DNA from 2 places in the Streptomyces sp. NPDC002328 genome. Region 2 is predicted to be linked to the other one. Evidence: riboswitches for the same ligand, from Rfam matches in the RefSeq annotation. Region 2 holds a riboswitch; the other holds the start of a gene.
What was found. Region 2 has a riboswitch for cobalamin ahead of ACFYX4_RS30900 (ribonucleoside-diphosphate reductase subunit alpha). Riboswitches for the same ligand answer to the same signal wherever they lie in the genome.
Positions count from the first base shown of each region.

Region 1: another riboswitch for cobalamin. It lies ahead of ACFYX4_RS00225 (cobalamin biosynthesis protein); the one in region 2 lies ahead of ACFYX4_RS30900 (ribonucleoside-diphosphate reductase subunit alpha).

Region 1 is NZ_JBIARQ010000001.1:40,800-49,023, forward strand. It holds gene ACFYX4_RS00195 (VOC family protein) at 112-525, shown strand; gene ACFYX4_RS00200 (hypothetical protein) at 575-2,011, opposite strand; gene ACFYX4_RS00205 (alpha/beta hydrolase) at 2,250-3,368, opposite strand; gene ACFYX4_RS00210 (class II aldolase/adducin family protein) at 3,462-4,136, opposite strand; gene ACFYX4_RS00215 (anion permease) at 4,310-5,548, shown strand; gene ACFYX4_RS00220 (hypothetical protein) at 5,583-5,804, shown strand; cobalamin riboswitch at 5,960-6,113, shown strand; gene ACFYX4_RS00225 (cobalamin biosynthesis protein) at 6,213-7,226, shown strand; gene ACFYX4_RS00230 (cobyric acid synthase) at 7,223-8,224, shown strand, end outside.
Region 2 is NZ_JBIARQ010000015.1:201,325-209,548, reverse strand. It holds gene ACFYX4_RS30905 (ribonucleotide-diphosphate reductase subunit beta) at 1-768, opposite strand, end outside; gene ACFYX4_RS30900 (ribonucleoside-diphosphate reductase subunit alpha) at 768-3,161, opposite strand; cobalamin riboswitch at 3,283-3,417, opposite strand; gene mctP (monocarboxylate uptake permease MctP) at 3,566-5,194, opposite strand; gene ACFYX4_RS30890 (DUF3311 domain-containing protein) at 5,191-5,475, opposite strand; gene ACFYX4_RS30885 (GntR family transcriptional regulator) at 5,623-6,387, opposite strand; gene ACFYX4_RS30880 (extracellular solute-binding protein) at 6,745-8,028, shown strand; gene ACFYX4_RS30875 (carbohydrate ABC transporter permease) at 8,114-8,224, shown strand, end outside.

The DNA of each region.
Region 1 (8,224 bases), on a different contig from region 2:
CGGCCTCGTCCGGGGGCGTTGTCAGTGGTGGGTGCCAGACTGGGCGGTGGGTGACATTCCCGACACGGAGCGGGTGACACGACCGACAGGGATCACGAGGGAGTGATCGGTATGGCAGGGACGGACGGCGGGCGTCCGAGCATCTACCCGACGGTGCTGTACCGGGACGCGAAGGCGGCGATCCGGCAGCTCACGGAGGCTTTCGGGTTCGCGGCGCCGGCGGTGCACGAGGGGGACGACGGGACGGTGGCGCACGCCGAGCTGGTGCAGGGCAACGGCGCGGTGATGGTCGGCTCGAAGGGCACGGGCGGGGTCTTCGACTCGGTGATGAAGGACGCGGGCCCGACGGGGGTGTACGTCGTGGTGGAGGACGTGGACGCCCACCACCGGCGGGCCGTGGAGCACGGCGCGGAGATCCTGATGCCCCCGACGGACCAGGACTACGGCTCTCGCGACTACATGGCCCGGGACGCCGAGGGCAACATCTGGAGCTTCGGCACATACGCGCCCGAGATACGGGGCTGAGGGCCCGCCGGGCGTCCTTCCCCTGCTCGGCCGGCCGCTCGGCCGCGGCTCAGCTGCCGCCGGTGTGCACCTGGAAGGCGGCCCGGCGGACGGCCTTGGCCAGGGCCGGGTCGGGGTGCGCGGCGGCGAGCGCCACCAGGACCTGCACGGTGCGCGGATGACCGACGGCGCGGACCTCGGCGAGGAGCGCGGGGACGGTCGGCTGGAGGGCGGACTCCAGGTGTCTGACGAGCATGGGCGCCTCGCCGTGGTCGGCGACGGCGGCGGCGGTGTCGACCCACAGCCAGGTGGCCTCCTCGCGGGTGAGCACCTCGTGCGCGTCCTCGGGGTCCACGCCGTCGTGCTCGGCGAGCCAGAGCAGGGCGTAGGGCCGCAGGGCGGGGTCCTCGACGACGACGCGGACGTCGTGCTCGGCGGGGGCGCCGACCACGCGCAGCGCCTCGAAGGCGAGGCCGCGCAGCAGGGCGTCCTCGCCGCGGGCGGCGGACAGCAGTTCGGTGACGGCGCTGCCGACGGGGCGGGCGGCGAGCCAGGCGCGGTACTCGGCGCGGGCCGCGTTGGGGCGCAGCTGGGCGCAGCCGCGGAGCATGTCCTCCGCGGACTGCTCGATGTTGCCGGCGGGGCTCTGCGCGGCGACGCAGATCTGCTCCAGCTTGACCCAGACCGCCCAGTTGCCGAGCGGGGTGAGGGTGGCGTGTCCGTCGCCGCAGGTGAGGGCGCCCACCGAGGCGAGGGCGCGCAGGGCCCAGTCGAGGAGGGGGGCGAGTTCGGCGTCCTGCGCGGGCTCCGCCTGGTCGGCGACGGCGACGGCGGGGCGGGGGGCCTCGGGGGCCGCGGCGACGGCCTCGGGACCGTAGGGGACCTCGCAGCGGGCGGTACGCAGTTCGGTGACGCGCTGGCTGAGCAGGTCGAGGAGTTGGTCCACGGGGACGGGGCCGGCGGACAGCTGGAGGAAGGAGAGCACCTGGGGCATGGCCGAGACGACCTCGGCGACGGCGGCGGACTCCAGTTCCCGGGATTCCGGCAGGGCGAGGGACCAGGCGTCGAAGAGGGCGACCCAGCCGCGCAGGACGGCGCTGTCGTCGCGGTCCCAGGCGCGCAGGCGCCAGCTGGAGCGGGCGCTGTCGCCGTGCACCTCGACGAGGCCGGCGAGGCGGGCGGTGTCCCAGTCGGCGCGGACCTGAGTGAGGGTCAGGCCCAGGTCGCTCGCCGCCCGTTCGGCCGTGGCGTCGGAGAGGGTGGCCTTGCCGTCGGTCGCCGCGTCGCGGCCGGGGCCGAGGGCGTTGTCGGCCCAGCGGGCGACGCGGGCGGCGGAGGCCAGACCCGAGCGTGCCATTCTGGCCAGCTCCGCCGGGGCGGGGGTGCCCTCCGGCGGGCGGGGCGCGGGGCGGCGCGGGCGCCGCTGGTTCACAGCTGAGGGGGCGGCGGCCAGGGGTCGCGGGCGGACGAGTCGAAGCCTGGAGTCGCGCGGGATACGGGACGTCACGGGTGCAGTCTTCCGGTTGACGGTCCGAAAACCCAAACGGAATGTCACGACGGGCCGGGGGACTGGCCAACGCACGGGGTCGCGAGAGGCCTGGAGAGAAGCGATCCGGCCAGTGGTACGGCCTTGAACGGAACCTTGGGGGCCAGGTGGAGCGGGGTGCAGCGGGGTGCGGCAGGGGGGACGGCGGGAGGTGGCCGCGGGGCGGCGAGGGGGACGACGGCGGGCCGCTCGCCGCGCTCTACATCAGCGGGGTCAGGAAGCGGCGGAGCGCCTCCTCGTAGGCGGTGGGGTCGGCGTTCCACATGGCGGCGTGGGGAGCTTGGGGAACGGTGTGGAGGGTGACCAGGTCGGGGCGGCGGGCGGCGAGGGTGCGGGAGGCCGACCAGGGGGCGACGGTGTCGTCGGGGCCGTGCACGATCAGGGTGGGGGCCTGGAGGCGGGCCGGGTCCGTGGTCGGGTCGGCGCGCAGGCCGGTGCGGCCCTGGGCGGCGCGCACCGCCAGCGGCAGCAGCGGGCCAGGGGTGTGGCGGGCGGTGGCGAGGGCGCGCAGGGTCGCCTGCCAGTCGAGGACCGGGGAGTCGAGCACCAGCCCGGCGACCAGGTGGCGCAGGCCCGAGCGGGCGGCGGCGCGCAGGGCCATGGTCGCGCCGGTGGACCAGCCGAGCAGGACGAAACGTTCGGCGCCGTAGCGGACGGCGTACCGCATCGCCGCGTCCAGGTCGCGCCACTCGGTCTCGCCGAGGTGGTTCAGCCCGTCCGGGGAGCGGGGCGCGCCGAGGTCGCCGCGGTAGGCGAGGGCGAGCACCGGGAAGCGGCGGCCGTGCAGGAAGCCGGTGAGGTTGAGGGCGTGTTCCCGGGTGGCGCCCAGGCCGTGCACGGCGATGACCCAGGTGCGGCGCGCGCCGGGGACGAACCAGGCGGGCAGCGCGCCGAGTTCGCCGGGGACGTCGACGTCGGCGTGGTCGAGGCCGAGCGCGCCGCTCGGGTTGCCGACGTACAGGTTCGGGGTGAGCCAGACGGCGTCTCCGGCGCTCAGGGTGCCGTGGGTGACGCGGTCCAGGCGGCGCACGACCGTGTCGGCGGAGTGCGGGGCGTCGGTGAGGACGGGGCCGACGACCGCGTGGGAGCCGTCGCCCGCGAGGCCGTACGCGCCGGGGCGCAGGGCGGCCAGATGGCGGGTCAGGGTGATCCGCCCGTCGGCCGTGCCGTGCACGGTGAGCCGGGGTTCGGTGGGCAGGGGGCGGCCGGGCGGCGCCTTGAGCGCGGCGTCGCTGGCGAGCCGGCCGGCGGCGACACTGGCGGCGCCGGCGGCGAGGGCTGCGGAGACGGCGGCGGCCGTCGCGGTGACAGTGCGCACCCGTCCAGTGTCCCGGCGGATCCCGTCACCGGCCAGTGGTCTCTCACCGGCCGGCGCTACGGGTCTCTCCCCCGCTGGTGCCACGGGTCCCCCTCAGCCCCGCTGGCCGTACCCGCGCAGCCGCTCCCCCGCCTCCGTCAGCTGGTCCGTCGTGAGGAGGGTCGGGGTCAGGCCGGGAACGGAGGACGCCGTCAGCCACAGGCGGCACATCCAGTCCAGCTGGGCCGTGCGGTCGTAGGCCTCGTCGAGGGTGGCGCCGTAGGTGAGCGCGCCGTGGTTCCGCAGGAGGCAGCCGGTGCGGCCGGCGAGGGCCCGGACGGTGTTCTCGGCCAGCTCGTCGGTGCCGTACGCGGCGTAGGGGGCGACCCGTACGGGTCCGCCGAGGGCCGCGGCCATGTAGTGGACCGCGGGGAGTTCGGTCACGAGGGTGGAGACGGCCGTGGCGTGCACGGCGTGGGTGTGGACGACGGCGCGGGCGTCCGTCGTGCGGTACACGGCCAGGTGCATGGGCAGTTCGCTCGTGGGGACGAGCGTGCCGAGCACCCGCCGTCCGTCGAGGTCCACGCCGGTGACGTCGTCCGGCGTCAGCCGGTCGTAGGGCACGCCCGACGGGGTGACCAGCACGGTGTCGCCGACGCGGACGGAGACGTTGCCGGAGGTGCCGACGACCAGGCCGTCGGCGACGCTGCGCCGGGCCGTCGCCACGAGCGCCTCCCAGGCGGCCGCCACCGAGCCGTGATCCATGCCGTGATCCATGCCGTGATCCATGCGGCGATCCTCGCAGGAGCGGGGGTCAGCGGGGGTCTCCGGGGCGGGCGGCGGCTAAGCGGAACCACTCCCGCCATGTGCGGACACCACGATGCCCGCCCCAGTTCACCTTCCGTTCACTCAGGTTACTTACGTTCATCCCGCCAATGACGCTCGAACGATTGCCTGGGTAAATGGAAAGCTTCTCGCTGATCCTCGCGATTGTGGTGGTAACCGCTCTCGCGTTCGATTTCACGAACGGTTTCCACGACACCGCCAACGCGATGGCCACGACCATCTCGACCGGTGCGCTCAAGCCCAAGGTCGCGGTGGCCATGTCCGCCGTGCTGAACCTTGTGGGTGCTTTCCTCTCCGTGGAGGTCGCCAACACGATCTCCAAGGGGCTCGTGGACGAGACCGGTATCCGCCCCGAGGTCATCTTCGCGGCGCTGGTCGGCGCGATCCTCTGGAACCTGCTGACCTGGCTGGTCGGACTGCCCTCCAGCTCGTCGCACGCCCTCATGGGCGGTCTGATCGGCGCCACCGTCGCCTCCGCGGGCGTCGGCGCGGTCCACGGTGACGCGCTCGTCACCAAGGTCCTCATCCCGGCGGTCGCGGCCCCGCTCGTCGCGGGCATCGCCGCGATGCTCGCCACCCGGCTGTCGTACGCGCTCGGCAAGAAGGCCGACGGCAAGGCCGCCGACAAGGGCTACCGGGCCGGCCAGATCGCCTCCGCGGGCCTGGTCTCCCTCGCCCACGGCACCAACGACGCGCAGAAGACGATGGGCATCATCACCCTCGCCCTGGTCGCCGGCGGCGCCGTCGCCCCCGACTCCGACCCGCCGATGTGGGTCATCCTCTCCGCCGGCATCGCGATCGCGCTCGGCACCTACCTCGGCGGCTGGCGCATCATCCGCACCATGGGCAAGGGCCTGACCGACCTCCAGCCGCAGCAGGGCTTCGCCGCCCAGACCAGCGCGGCCACCGTCATCCTGGCCTCGTCCCACCTCGGCTTCTCCCTCTCCACCACCCACTCGGTCTCCGGTGCGGTCATGGGCGCGGGCCTCGGCCGCAAGGGCGGCGTCGTGCGCTGGTCGACCGCCACCCGCATGTTCGTCGCCTGGGGCCTGACGCTCCCGGCCGCGGCCCTGGTCGGCGCGATCGCCGAGTACGTGACGGGCTTCGGCGACTGGGGCACGGCGCTCGTCGCGGTCTTCCTGGTCGGCTCCAGCGCCGCGATCTGGAAGATCTCCCGCCGCGAGGTCGTCGATCACACCAACGTCAACGAGACCGACGAGCCGGCCGGCGTCGTCACCCAGGCGATCGCCGCAGTGACCCCGCCCCCGGCGGGCACGGTCGCCGACGAGCTGACGGCCACCATCCCGGCCCAGGCGACCGAGTCGGCCCCGTCGGCCGCGACCACCTCCGTCTGAGCCCCGCCCACCCCGGTACGAAGGAAGAAACCGTATGAAGATCGACTGGGCGGCCCTCGGCTCCGTCTTCGGCGTCAGCCTGGTGGTCACCGTGGCGCTCGTCGGCCTGTTCACCCTCGGCATCATGGGCCTCTCCCGCCGCGAGCGGGCCGAGGCCCAGGGCGACTCGGCGGCCCTCGCGGTCACCGGCGCGTACGCCTGCTTCGCGGCCTGCGCGGTGGCGGTGGCGTACGGCATCTCGCTGATCGTCATCTGATCGTCGTCTGACCGGCGTCTGACCGGCGCGACGCGCACAGCGCCCGGGGCGCGGGACGGTTCGCCGTCCCGCGCCTCACGCGCGTGCGTGCGCCGTGAGCCCGCGACCGGAGGGCGTGTGGGGTTCTGCACACCACCCCGTCGCAGGTCAACAGCAAGTTGACTGCCCTTCCGCGCCCGTGGTGGACTGCCAAGGCCATGTACGGCGGCAGAAGAGGAAGCCGGTGCGAATCCGGCGCGGTCCCGCCACTGTCACCGGGGCAGCCAAGCCCCCGGAAGCCAGGAACTCTCGTCGTCGGACTCGTCGAACCAGGGCGCGGACACCCTGAGTGAGGACATATCGCCATGCCCGGCTGCCGTTCGAGGTCCAGCACCAGGCCGTTCCCCGACCCTGCGGTCGGCTGAGCCCATGGGTGCCGATCGCGTCCACGCGTACGGCGCCGCCGCCGGCCTCCTGGGGGACCTGCTCCTCGGCGATCCGCGCCGCGGTCATCCGGTGGCCGCGTTCGGACGGGCCGCCGCCGGTGTGGAGCGGGTGCTGTGGCGGGACCACCGCGGATGGGGCGCGCTGCACACCGCCGTGTGCGCCGGGGGCGCGGTGGCGCTCGGAGCGCTCGCCACGCGGGCCGTGCGCTCCTCCCCCGCCGCCTCCGTCGCGCTGACCGGGGCCGCCACCTGGGCCGTCGTCGGGGGCACCTCCCTCGTGCGCGAGGCCCGGCTCATCGGGCGGGCCCTCGAAGCGGGCGACGTCGAGGCGGCGCGGGAGCGGCTGCCGCATCTGTGCGGGCGGGACCCGCAGGCCCTGGACGCCGACGGGATCGCCCGCGCGGTGGTGGAGTCGGTCGCCGAGAACACCTCGGACGCCGTGGTCGGAGCCCTCGTGTGGGGAGCCGTCGGCGGGGTGCCGGGACTGCTCGGGTTCCGGGCCGTCAACACGCTGGACGCGATGGTCGGCCACAGGTCGGCCCGTCATCTGCGCTTCGGCTGGGCCTCGGCCCGGCTCGACGACCTCGCCGGCTGGCCCGGCGCGCGGCTGACCGCCGTACTGGCGGCCCTCGCCGGAGACGATCCGCGGGGCGCCGTACGGGCCTGGCGTGCCGACGCCCGCAAGCATCCGAGCCCCAACGCCGGCCCGGTGGAGGCCTCCTTCGCGGGCGCCCTCGGCGTGCGGCTCGGCGGGACGCTCTCCTACGGCGGCCGGGTCGAGCACCGGCCCGTGCTCAACGGGGCGGCCGGGCGGGCCGTCGTGCCCCGGGACATCGAACGCGCCGCGCGGCTCTCCCGCCGCGTCGGCCTGCTGGCGCTCGGCGTCACGGCCGCCGCACGCGCCGTCGCGGCGGCAGCGACAACCAAAGCGACAGCCACAGCCACAGCCACAACGGCAGCCATAACGGCTGCTGGATCGAAAGGGCGTGCGTCATGAGCGGGGGGCTCCTCGTCGCCGGCACCACCTCCGACGCCGGGAAGAGCGTCGTGACGGCGGGCATCTGCCGGTGGCTGGTGCGGCAGGGCGTGAAGGTGGCGCCGTTCAAGGCGCAGAACATGTCGCTGAACTCGTTCGTGACGCGGGAGGGCGCCGAGATCGGGCGGGCCCAGGCCATGCAGGCCCAGGCCTGCCGGGTGGAGCCGACCGCGCTGATGAACCCCGTGCTGCTCAAGCCGGGCGGCGAGCAGAGCAGTCAGGTCGTGCTGCTCGGGAAGCCCGTCGGGGAGATGAGCGCCCGCGGCTACCACGGCGGGCGTCGGCAGAAGCTGCTGGGGACCGTGCTGGAGTGCCTCGCCGAGTTGCGGGGCACGTATGACGCGGTGATCTGTGAGGGGGCGGGCAGTCCGGCCGAGATCAACCTGCGGCGGACCGACCTCGTGAACATGGGGCTCGCGCGCAACGCGCGGCTGCCCGTGCTGGTGGTGGGCGACATCGACCGCGGGGGCGTCTTCGCCTCGTTCTTCGGGACCGTCGCCCTGCTCTCCCCCGAGGACCAGGAACTGGTCGCCGGGTTCCTCGTCAACAAGTTCCGCGGCGACGTCTCGCTGCTGGAGCCGGGCCTCGACATGCTGCGCGGGCTCACCGGGCGGCCGACGTACGGGGTGCTGCCGTTCCGGCACGGGCTCGGGATCGACGAGGAGGACGGGCTGCGGGTGTCGCTGCGGGGCACGGTGCGGGAGTCCGTGGTCGCCCCGCCCGTCGGCGAGGACGTGCTGCGCGTCGCCGTCTGCGCCGTCCCGCTGATGTCCAACTTCACCGACGTGGACGCGCTCGCCGCCGAGCCCGGGGTCGTGGTGCGGTTCGTGGACCGGCCGGAGGAGCTGGCCGACGCCGACCTCGTGGTGATCCCGGGGACCAGGGGGACCGTGCGGGCGCTGGAGTGGCTGCACGAGCGCGGACTCGCGGACGCCGTGCGGCGCAGGGCCGCCGAGGGG
Region 2 (8,224 bases):
CGCGAACTGGAGCTCGGCCTCGACGGCCTCCCGCAGCATGTCGGTGACCTGCTGCTGGAGCTGGTCGTCGAACAGCTCCGGCTCCTCCTTGCGGACCGTGTCGACCACGTCGAACGCGAAGCTCATGTGCATGGTCTCGTCACGGAACACCCAGTTGGTGCCGGTGGCCAGGCCGTGCAGCAGACCCCGGCTGCGGAACCAGTAGACGTACGCGAAGGCGCCGTAGAAGAACAGGCCCTCGATGCACGCGGCGAAGCAGATCAGGTTCAGCAGGAAGCGGCGGCGGTCGGCCTGGGTCTCCAGGCGGTCCAGCTTCTCCACCGAGTCCATCCAGCGGAAGCAGAACTCGGCCTTCTCGCGGATCGAGGGGATGTTCTCGACCGCGGCGAAGGCGGCGTTGCGGTCCTCCGGGTCGGGGAGGTAGGTGTCGAGCAGCGTCAGATAGAACTGGACGTGCACGGCCTCCTCGAAGAGCTGGCGCGACAGGTACAGCCGCGCCTCCGGGGAGTTGATGTGCTTGTACAGCGTCAGCACCAGGTTGTTCGCCACGATCGAGTCGCCCGTCGCGAAGAAGGCGACCAGACGGCCGATGAGGTGCTGCTCCGACGGCGACAGCTTCGCGAGGTCGGCGACGTCCGAGTGGAGGTCGACCTCCTCCACGGTCCAGGTGTTCTTGATGGCGTCCCGGTAGCGCTCGTAGAAGTCCGGGTAGCGCATCGGACGGAGAGTCAGCTCGAAGCCGGGGTCGAGAAGGTTCTGGGTGGTCATTACTGGCAGGCCTCGCAGGACTCGGGGTTTTCCAGAGAGCAGGCGACGGCGTCTTCGGCGGGCGCCTGCTGGACGGGGATGGTCTTCGCGGGCCGGGCCTGGGAACCGGCCGCGCGGGCGATGCGGGTCGCCGGACGCGAGCGCAGGTAGTACGTGGTCTTCAGACCCGACTTCCACGCGTACGCGTACATCGACGAGAGCTTGCCGATGGTCGGCGTCTCCAGGAACAGGTTCAGGGACTGCGCCTGGTCCAGGTACGGGGTGCGGGCGGCGGCCATGTCGATCAGACCGCGCTGCGGGATCTCCCACGCCGTGCGGTACTGGGCGCGCACGTCGGCCGGGATCCAGGCGAAGTCCTGCACCGAGCCGTTGGACTCACGCAGCGCCTCACGCGTGCGCGCGTCCCAGACGCCCAGCGCCTTGAGGTCCTGCACCAGGTAGGAGTTGACCTGGAGGAACTCGCCGGACAGCGTCTCGCGCTTGAACAGGTTGGACACCTGCGGCTCGATGCACTCGTAGACGCCCGCGATCGAGGCGATCGTGGCGGTCGGCGCGATCGCCAGGAGCAGGGAGTTGCGCATCCCGACGGACGCGATCCGCTCGCGCAGCGCCGCCCAGCGCTCCGGCCAGGTGAACTCCACGCCGTAGTGGTCGGGGTGCAGCACACCGCGCGCGGCGCGGGTCTTGTCCCAGGCGGGCAGCGGGCCGCTGCGCTCGGCGAGGTCGGTGGAGGCCTCGTACGCGGCGAGCATGATGCGCTCGGCGATCCGCGTGGAGAGCGCCTTGGCCTCGGGGGAGTCGAACGGCAGCCGCAGCTTGAAGAAGACGTCCTGGAGGCCCATCGCGCCCAGGCCGACCGGACGCCAGCGGGCGTTGGAGCGGCCCGCCTGCTCGGTCGGGTAGAAGTTGATGTCGACGACGCGGTCGAGGAAGGTCACGGCCGTGCGGACGGTCTCGTCCAGCCGCTCCCAGTCGATGTCGCCGGTCGCCGTGTCGACGAACGCGCCCAGGTTCACCGAACCGAGGTTGCAGACCGCGGTCTCGCCGTCGTCGGTGACCTCCAGGATCTCCGTGCAGAGGTTGGAGGAGTGGATGACGGATCCCGGCTCGGCCGTCTGGTTGGCGGTGCGGTTGGCGGCGTCCTTGAAGGTCATCCAGCCGTTGCCGGTCTGCGCGAGGGTGCGCATCATGCGGCCGTACAGCTCACGGGCCGGGATGGTCTTCTTCGCCAGGCCGTTCGCCTCGGCCTTGGCGTAGGCCGCGTCGAACTCCTCGCCCCACAGGTCGACCAGCTCGGGCACGTCGGCGGGGGAGAACAGCGACCACTGCTCGTCGGCGTTCACCCGGCGCATGAACTCGTCCGGCACCCAGTGCGCGAGGTTCAGGTTGTGCGTACGCCGGGCGTCCTCACCGGTGTTGTCGCGCAGCTCCAGGAACTCCTCGATGTCGGAGTGCCAGGTCTCCAGGTAGACCGCCGCCGCGCCCTTGCGCCGGCCGCCCTGGTTCACGGCGGCGACCGAGGCGTCCAGGGTCTTCAGGAACGGCACGATGCCGTTGGAGTGCCCGTTGGTGCCGCGGATCAGCGAACCCCGGGAGCGGATGCGGGAGTAGGACAGCCCGATGCCGCCGGCGTGCTTGGAGAGACGGGCGACCTGGTGGTAGCGGTCGTAGATGGAGTCCAGCTCGTCCAGCGGGGAGTCGAGCAGGTAGCAGGACGACATCTGGGGGTGCCGCGTGCCGGAGTTGAAGAGCGTGGGGGAGGAGGGCAGGTAGTCGAGGCGGCTCATCAGCCCGTAGAGCGCGGCGACCTCGTCGACGGAACGGGCGGAGTCGTCCTCGGCCAGGCCGGCGGCGACGCGCAGCAGGAAGTGCTGGGGCGTCTCGACGACCTTGCGGGTGATCGGGTGGCGCAGCAGGTAGCGGCTGTGCAGGGTGCGCAGGCCGAAGTAGCCGAAGCGGTCGTCGGCGCCCGTGTCGATCAGCGCGTCGAGGCGGCGGCCGTGCAGGCGGGCGAACTCGGCGGTGCGGTCGGCGATGAGGCCCTCGCGGTGGCCCACGGCGACGGACTCCGTGAAGGAGGTGACGCCCTGGGAGGCGGCCTCCGCGCGGATGCCGATCGTCAGCAGCCGGGCGGCCAGCCGGGAGTAGGCGGGGTCCTCGGAGATGAGGCCCGCGGCGGCCTCCGTGGCCAGTTCGCGCAGCTCCGCCGTGACCTCGTCGTAGGTCCCCCGAGCGGAGCGGCCGCGCAGCGCGGCGGCGGCGACCCGTCCGGGGTCGGCGTCGGGCAGGTCGGCGGTCAGCTCGGTCAGGGTCCGCAGCAGTGCGGCACCCGGACCGTCGTCCTCCACGGGGGCGACTGCTGCTGAAGCCGGATCGGCTGGCGCGATGGTCACGTGGGGCTCTCCCTCGCTCGGCGGGGGCCTGGCGGAGGGCAGGGGGCAGCACACGAGCGCACACGGCGTCGCGTCCACCGGCCCACTCCGCGAGACCCGGACGTCTGGCACCCGGACCGGATGGGCCGGATGCGCTGGCGGCAGGTCCTCGGACTGAACAAGCGTGCGGAAACACGCGAGTACACCGTTGCGGGACAGTTCCGGATTCGCACCGGATTCCCCTGCGGCGACAGCGAGCACGAGCATACATCTTGTGCCCACCTGTCACGCCACCCCCAGATGTTGTGTCGTGGCGGCTTCAGAGTGTCAACTCACAGGTGAGGAGAGTGATCCCGTCCACGACAGCGGGCCGCCGTTCGTGGTGCTTCGGCGGCCCGCTGCGGTGGTTCTCCGGGTCTCCCGCGTCAGTGGCTCGTTCCCGCCGTCGCCGGCGGCAGCTCCACCTGGACGCCCGGGTCGCCGGAGTCCGCGGTGTAGTCCTCCGGGGACGTCTCGTCGACGCCGTCGGGGGCCTTCAGCGCCCTCAGGGCGAACGTCAGGACCACCGTGACGACCACGTTCAGCACGAACGCCGTGAGGCCGATGTAGCCGATCTCACCGATGCCGGGGATCTCCTTGGCGGAGCCGCCGAAGTGCTTCTGCGTCGGGGAGGCCACGCCGTACGCCGCGACCGTGCCGTAGACCATGCCGACCGCCCAGCCGCCGAGCAGCGCCCAGCGGTGGAACCAGCGCGTGAACAGGCCGCCGACCAGGGCCGGGAAGGTCTGGAGGATCCAGATGCCGCCCAGCAGCTGGAAGTTGATGGCGACCGTCTTGTCCATGGTGAGGACGAAGGCCAGCGCGCCCACCTTCACCAACAGCGAGACCAGCTTGGAGACCCGCGTCTCGTCCTTGGGCGTCGCGTCCGGTTTGATGAAGTCCTTGTAGATGTTGCGGGTGAAGAGGTTCGCTGCCGCGATCGACATGATCGCCGCGGGCACCAGCGCGCCGATGCCGATCGCCGCGAAGGCCACGCCCGCGAACCAGGCCGGGAACATGTTCTCGAACAGCTGCGGGATCGCCAGCTGCCCGTTGGTGACCTTGACCCCGGCCGCGATGGCCATGAACCCCAGCAGCGCGAGCAGGCCCAGCATCAGGGAGTACAGGGGCAGGATCGTGGTGTTGCGGCGGATCACCTCACGGCTGCGCGAGGACAGGGTCGCGGTGATCGAGTGCGGGTACATGAACAGCGCCAGCGCGGAGCCGAGCGCCAGCGTGGCGTACGTCCACTGGCCCGCCTCGGCCGGCACCAGCGCGCCGCGCGGCTTGTCGGTCGCCGGGTTGATCTGCGCGTACGCGTCGCCCGCCTTGGCGAAGACCTCGTCGAACCCGCCCAGCTTGATCGGGATGTAGATGATCGCCACCGCGATGACGATGTAGATCAGCGTGTCCTTCACGAACGCGATCAGCGCGGGGGCCCGCAGCCCCGAGGAGTACGTGTACGCGGCCAGCACGCCGAAGGCGATCAGCAGCGGCAGGTCCTTGACGAACCAGTTGGTGTCCTCGCCGCCGCCGACGCCCATCACGTCCAGCACGGCCTGGATGCCGACGAGCTGGAGCGCGATGTACGGCATCGTGGCGAGGATGCCGGTGAGGGCGACCGCCAGCGACAGCCCCTTCGAGCCGAAGCGGCCCCGCACGAAGTCCGAGGTCGTCACGTATCCGTGCTTGTGGGACACCGACCACAGCCGCGGCAGGAAGGTGAAGATCAGCGGGTACACGAGGATCGTGTAGGGCACCGCGAAGAAGCCCGCAGCGCCCGCCGCGTAGATCGCCGCCGGGACGGCGACGAAGGTGTACGCGGTGTAGAGGTCGCCGCCGAGCAGGAACCAGGTGACCCAGGTCCCGAAGGACCGGCCGCCCAGGCCCCATTCGTCGAGGCTGTGCTCGTTCTCGGCCTTGCGCCAGCGCGCGGCGAGGAAGCCCATGACCGTGACGGCCAGGAAGAAGAAGATGAAGACGGCGAGCGCGACGCCGTTCACGCCGTCGTTCACTTCGACGCACCCCCGTCCGCGACGTCCGGGCCCTCGCCGGCCCCGCGGGCGCGCTGGTCACGCTGCCACAGCTTGTACGCGATCATCGTGAGCACCGTGGAGAGCAGCACCCACAGCATCTGGTACCAGTAGAAGAAGGGGATGCCGGCGAACGTCGGATCCACCTTGGCGTACGAACCGACCCACAGCATCGCCACGAAGGGCGCGAACAAGCACAGGGCGATGACGACGCGCACAGGCGTCACCACCGGCCCTCTCGAGACTTCCGGGGCTTTCGACATTCAGGCGACTCCGTCCCCTTGTTGATCACCTGTTGTAATGCGCAGGCAATGTAGGTGACGGATAAAGCCCAGCGGAAGACCCCGTCCGGATATCGGGCGGCCCGGTCGCGCAGGCGGCTCGGTCCGAGGGCGGCCAGGTCCCGCGGCTCAGTCCTGCGGCCGCTTCAGCCGGGCGACGAACTTGTAGCGGTCCCCCCGGTACACCGAGCGCACCCACTCCACCGGATCGCCGTCCTTGTCCAGCGAGTGCCGGGAGAGCATCAGCATCGGCAGGCCCACGTCGGTGCCGAGCAGCCCGGCCTCGCGCGGAGTGGCGAGCGAGGTCTCGATGGTCTCCTCGGCCTCGGCGAGACGGACGTCGTAGACCTCGGCGAGGGCGGTGTACAGGGACGTGTACTTGACGAGGGAGCGGCGCAGGGCCGGGAAGCGCTTCGCGCTCAAGTGGGTCGTCTCTATGGCCATCGGCTCGCCGTTGGCCATGCGCAGCCGCTCGATGCGCAGCACGCGCCCGCCCGCGCTGATGTCGAGCAGCTCGGCGAGGGTGTCGTCGGCGGTGATGTAGCCGACGTCGAGGAGCTGGGAGGTGGGTTCGAGGCCCTGGGCGCGCATGTCCTCGGTGTAGGAGGTGAGTTGGAGCGCCTGTGAGACCTTCGGCTTGGCGACGAAGGTGCCCTTGCCCTGGATGCGCTCCAGCCGGCCCTCGACGACCAGTTCCTGGAGGGCCTGGCGCACGGTCGTGCGCGAGGTGTCGAACTCGGCCGCGAGCGTCCGCTCCGGCGGCACCGGGGTGCCGGGCGCCTGGGTCTCCGTCATGTCGAGCAGGTGCTTCTTCAGGCGGTAGTACTTGGGCACGCGCGCGGTACGGACGGTCGTCCCACCCTCGTTCTCCGCACTGCTGACGTCGGTGCTCATGGCCTGCCTTCCCGGCTCCGGATGCGGGTCACATCGTGGCACGGAGACGGCGGCGAGTGCCCCGCTGTTCCGTGATCCCCTCTGTATACCGTCGCACCCTTTGCTGGTCTAGTCCATCCGGCAAGTGGTCTAGCGGGCGGGCGCCCCGCGCGGTCCATGTTTTCGAGGGTTTCTTACTTAAAGGTTCCTTCATATGTAGGTCCCATAACGGCTGGTCACAGCCGTTTCGAGCACCCTTGACAGGGCTATTGGTCTGAGCCAAGCTCTGCGCACTGGTCTACACCATTGGTCCAGGCCCGGCCCCACGTTCACCGGCGGGGAGGCAGGGGGGTCGGTGGCATCCCTGAGGAGGGTGGCGTGAAGCGCAAGCTGGCAGCCGCGATCTGTGTCGCGGGCATGATGGTCTCCATCGCGGCGTGCGGGGACGACAAGGACGGCGGGGGCTCCGACAAGGGCGCCGACGCCAAGGAACTGACGGTCTGGCTCACGGTCGACGCCCAGAACAACTGGCCGGATCTGGTGAAGGCCGCCGACGCCGCGGTCCAGAAGAAGCACCCGGGCGTCAAGATCACCCATGAGTACTACGGGTGGCCCGACAAGAACGCCAAGCTCGACGCGGTCCTGGCCACCGACAAGGCCCCCGACGTCGTCGAGATGGGCAACACCGAGATGCTCGGCTACATGGTCAAGGGCGCCTTCGCCCCCCTCGACGCCGCCAAGTTCGACAACTCCTCCGCCTGGCTGGACGGCCTGAAGGCCTCCGTCACCTACGAGGACAAGACCTACGGCGTCCCGTACTACGCCGGCGGCCGCGTCGGCAACTGGCGCAAGGACCTCTTCGCCTCCGTCGGCGTCAAGACCGCCCCGAAGACGTACGCCGAGCTGACCGGCGCCCTGGACAAGCTCCAGCAGAAGCAGGGCGACAAGTTCAGCGCCTGGTACCAGCCCACCCGCGACTGGTACGCCGCCATGTCCTTCGTCTACGACGCCGGCGGCTCGATCGCCGTGGAGTCGGGCGGCGAGTGGAAGGCGAACCTCTCCTCTCCCGAGTCCGTCAAGGGCCTCACCGAGTTCAAGAACGTCGTCGAGAAGTACATGCACGGCGACAAGACCAAGGACGAGTCCGACCGCTACATCGTCTACGGGCAGGGCAAGTCCGGCATGATCTTCGGCGCCGCCTGGGAGGGCGCGACCTCCGAGGCCCCCGAGAACGACAAGTCCGGCAAGCTCAAGGGCAACCTCGAGAACTTCGTGATGCCCGGCCCGTCCGGCAAGAACCTGCCCGTCTTCCTGGGCGGCTCCGACCTCGCCGTCCCGGTGAAGTCGGACGCGCAGGACCTCGCCGCCGAGTGGATCAACGCCTTCACCGGCCCCTCCGGGCAGAAGGGCCTGATGGCCAAGGGCAACCTGCCCAACAACAAGACCGACCTCGCGACCCTCAAGAACGACGCGGCGACGGCGGTCCCGGCCACCGCCGCCGAGTCCAACTGGTTCGTCCCCATGGCGCCCGGCTGGGGCCAGGTCGAGAAGGCCCAGATCCTTCAGACCATGCTCCAGTCCATCGGCACCGGCAAGAAGACGGTCGAGGAGGCCGCGAAGGAAGCGGACGCCGCGATCGACAAGGTCATCAACACCAAGTGACCTGCGAACAGGGCCCCGTCACCTTCAGGGAGCGGGACGGGGCCCTGCTTCCCGTACGACCGAGGGACCGCTGAGGAGCGCGCCGATGAGTGCCGCAGACACGACCACCGCCAAAGTGCCGCCGACGCGGCCGTCACCGCCCGCGGCCACGGCGGCGAGACCGCCGAGCGGACCGCGCCGAGGGCGCTCCTCGGGC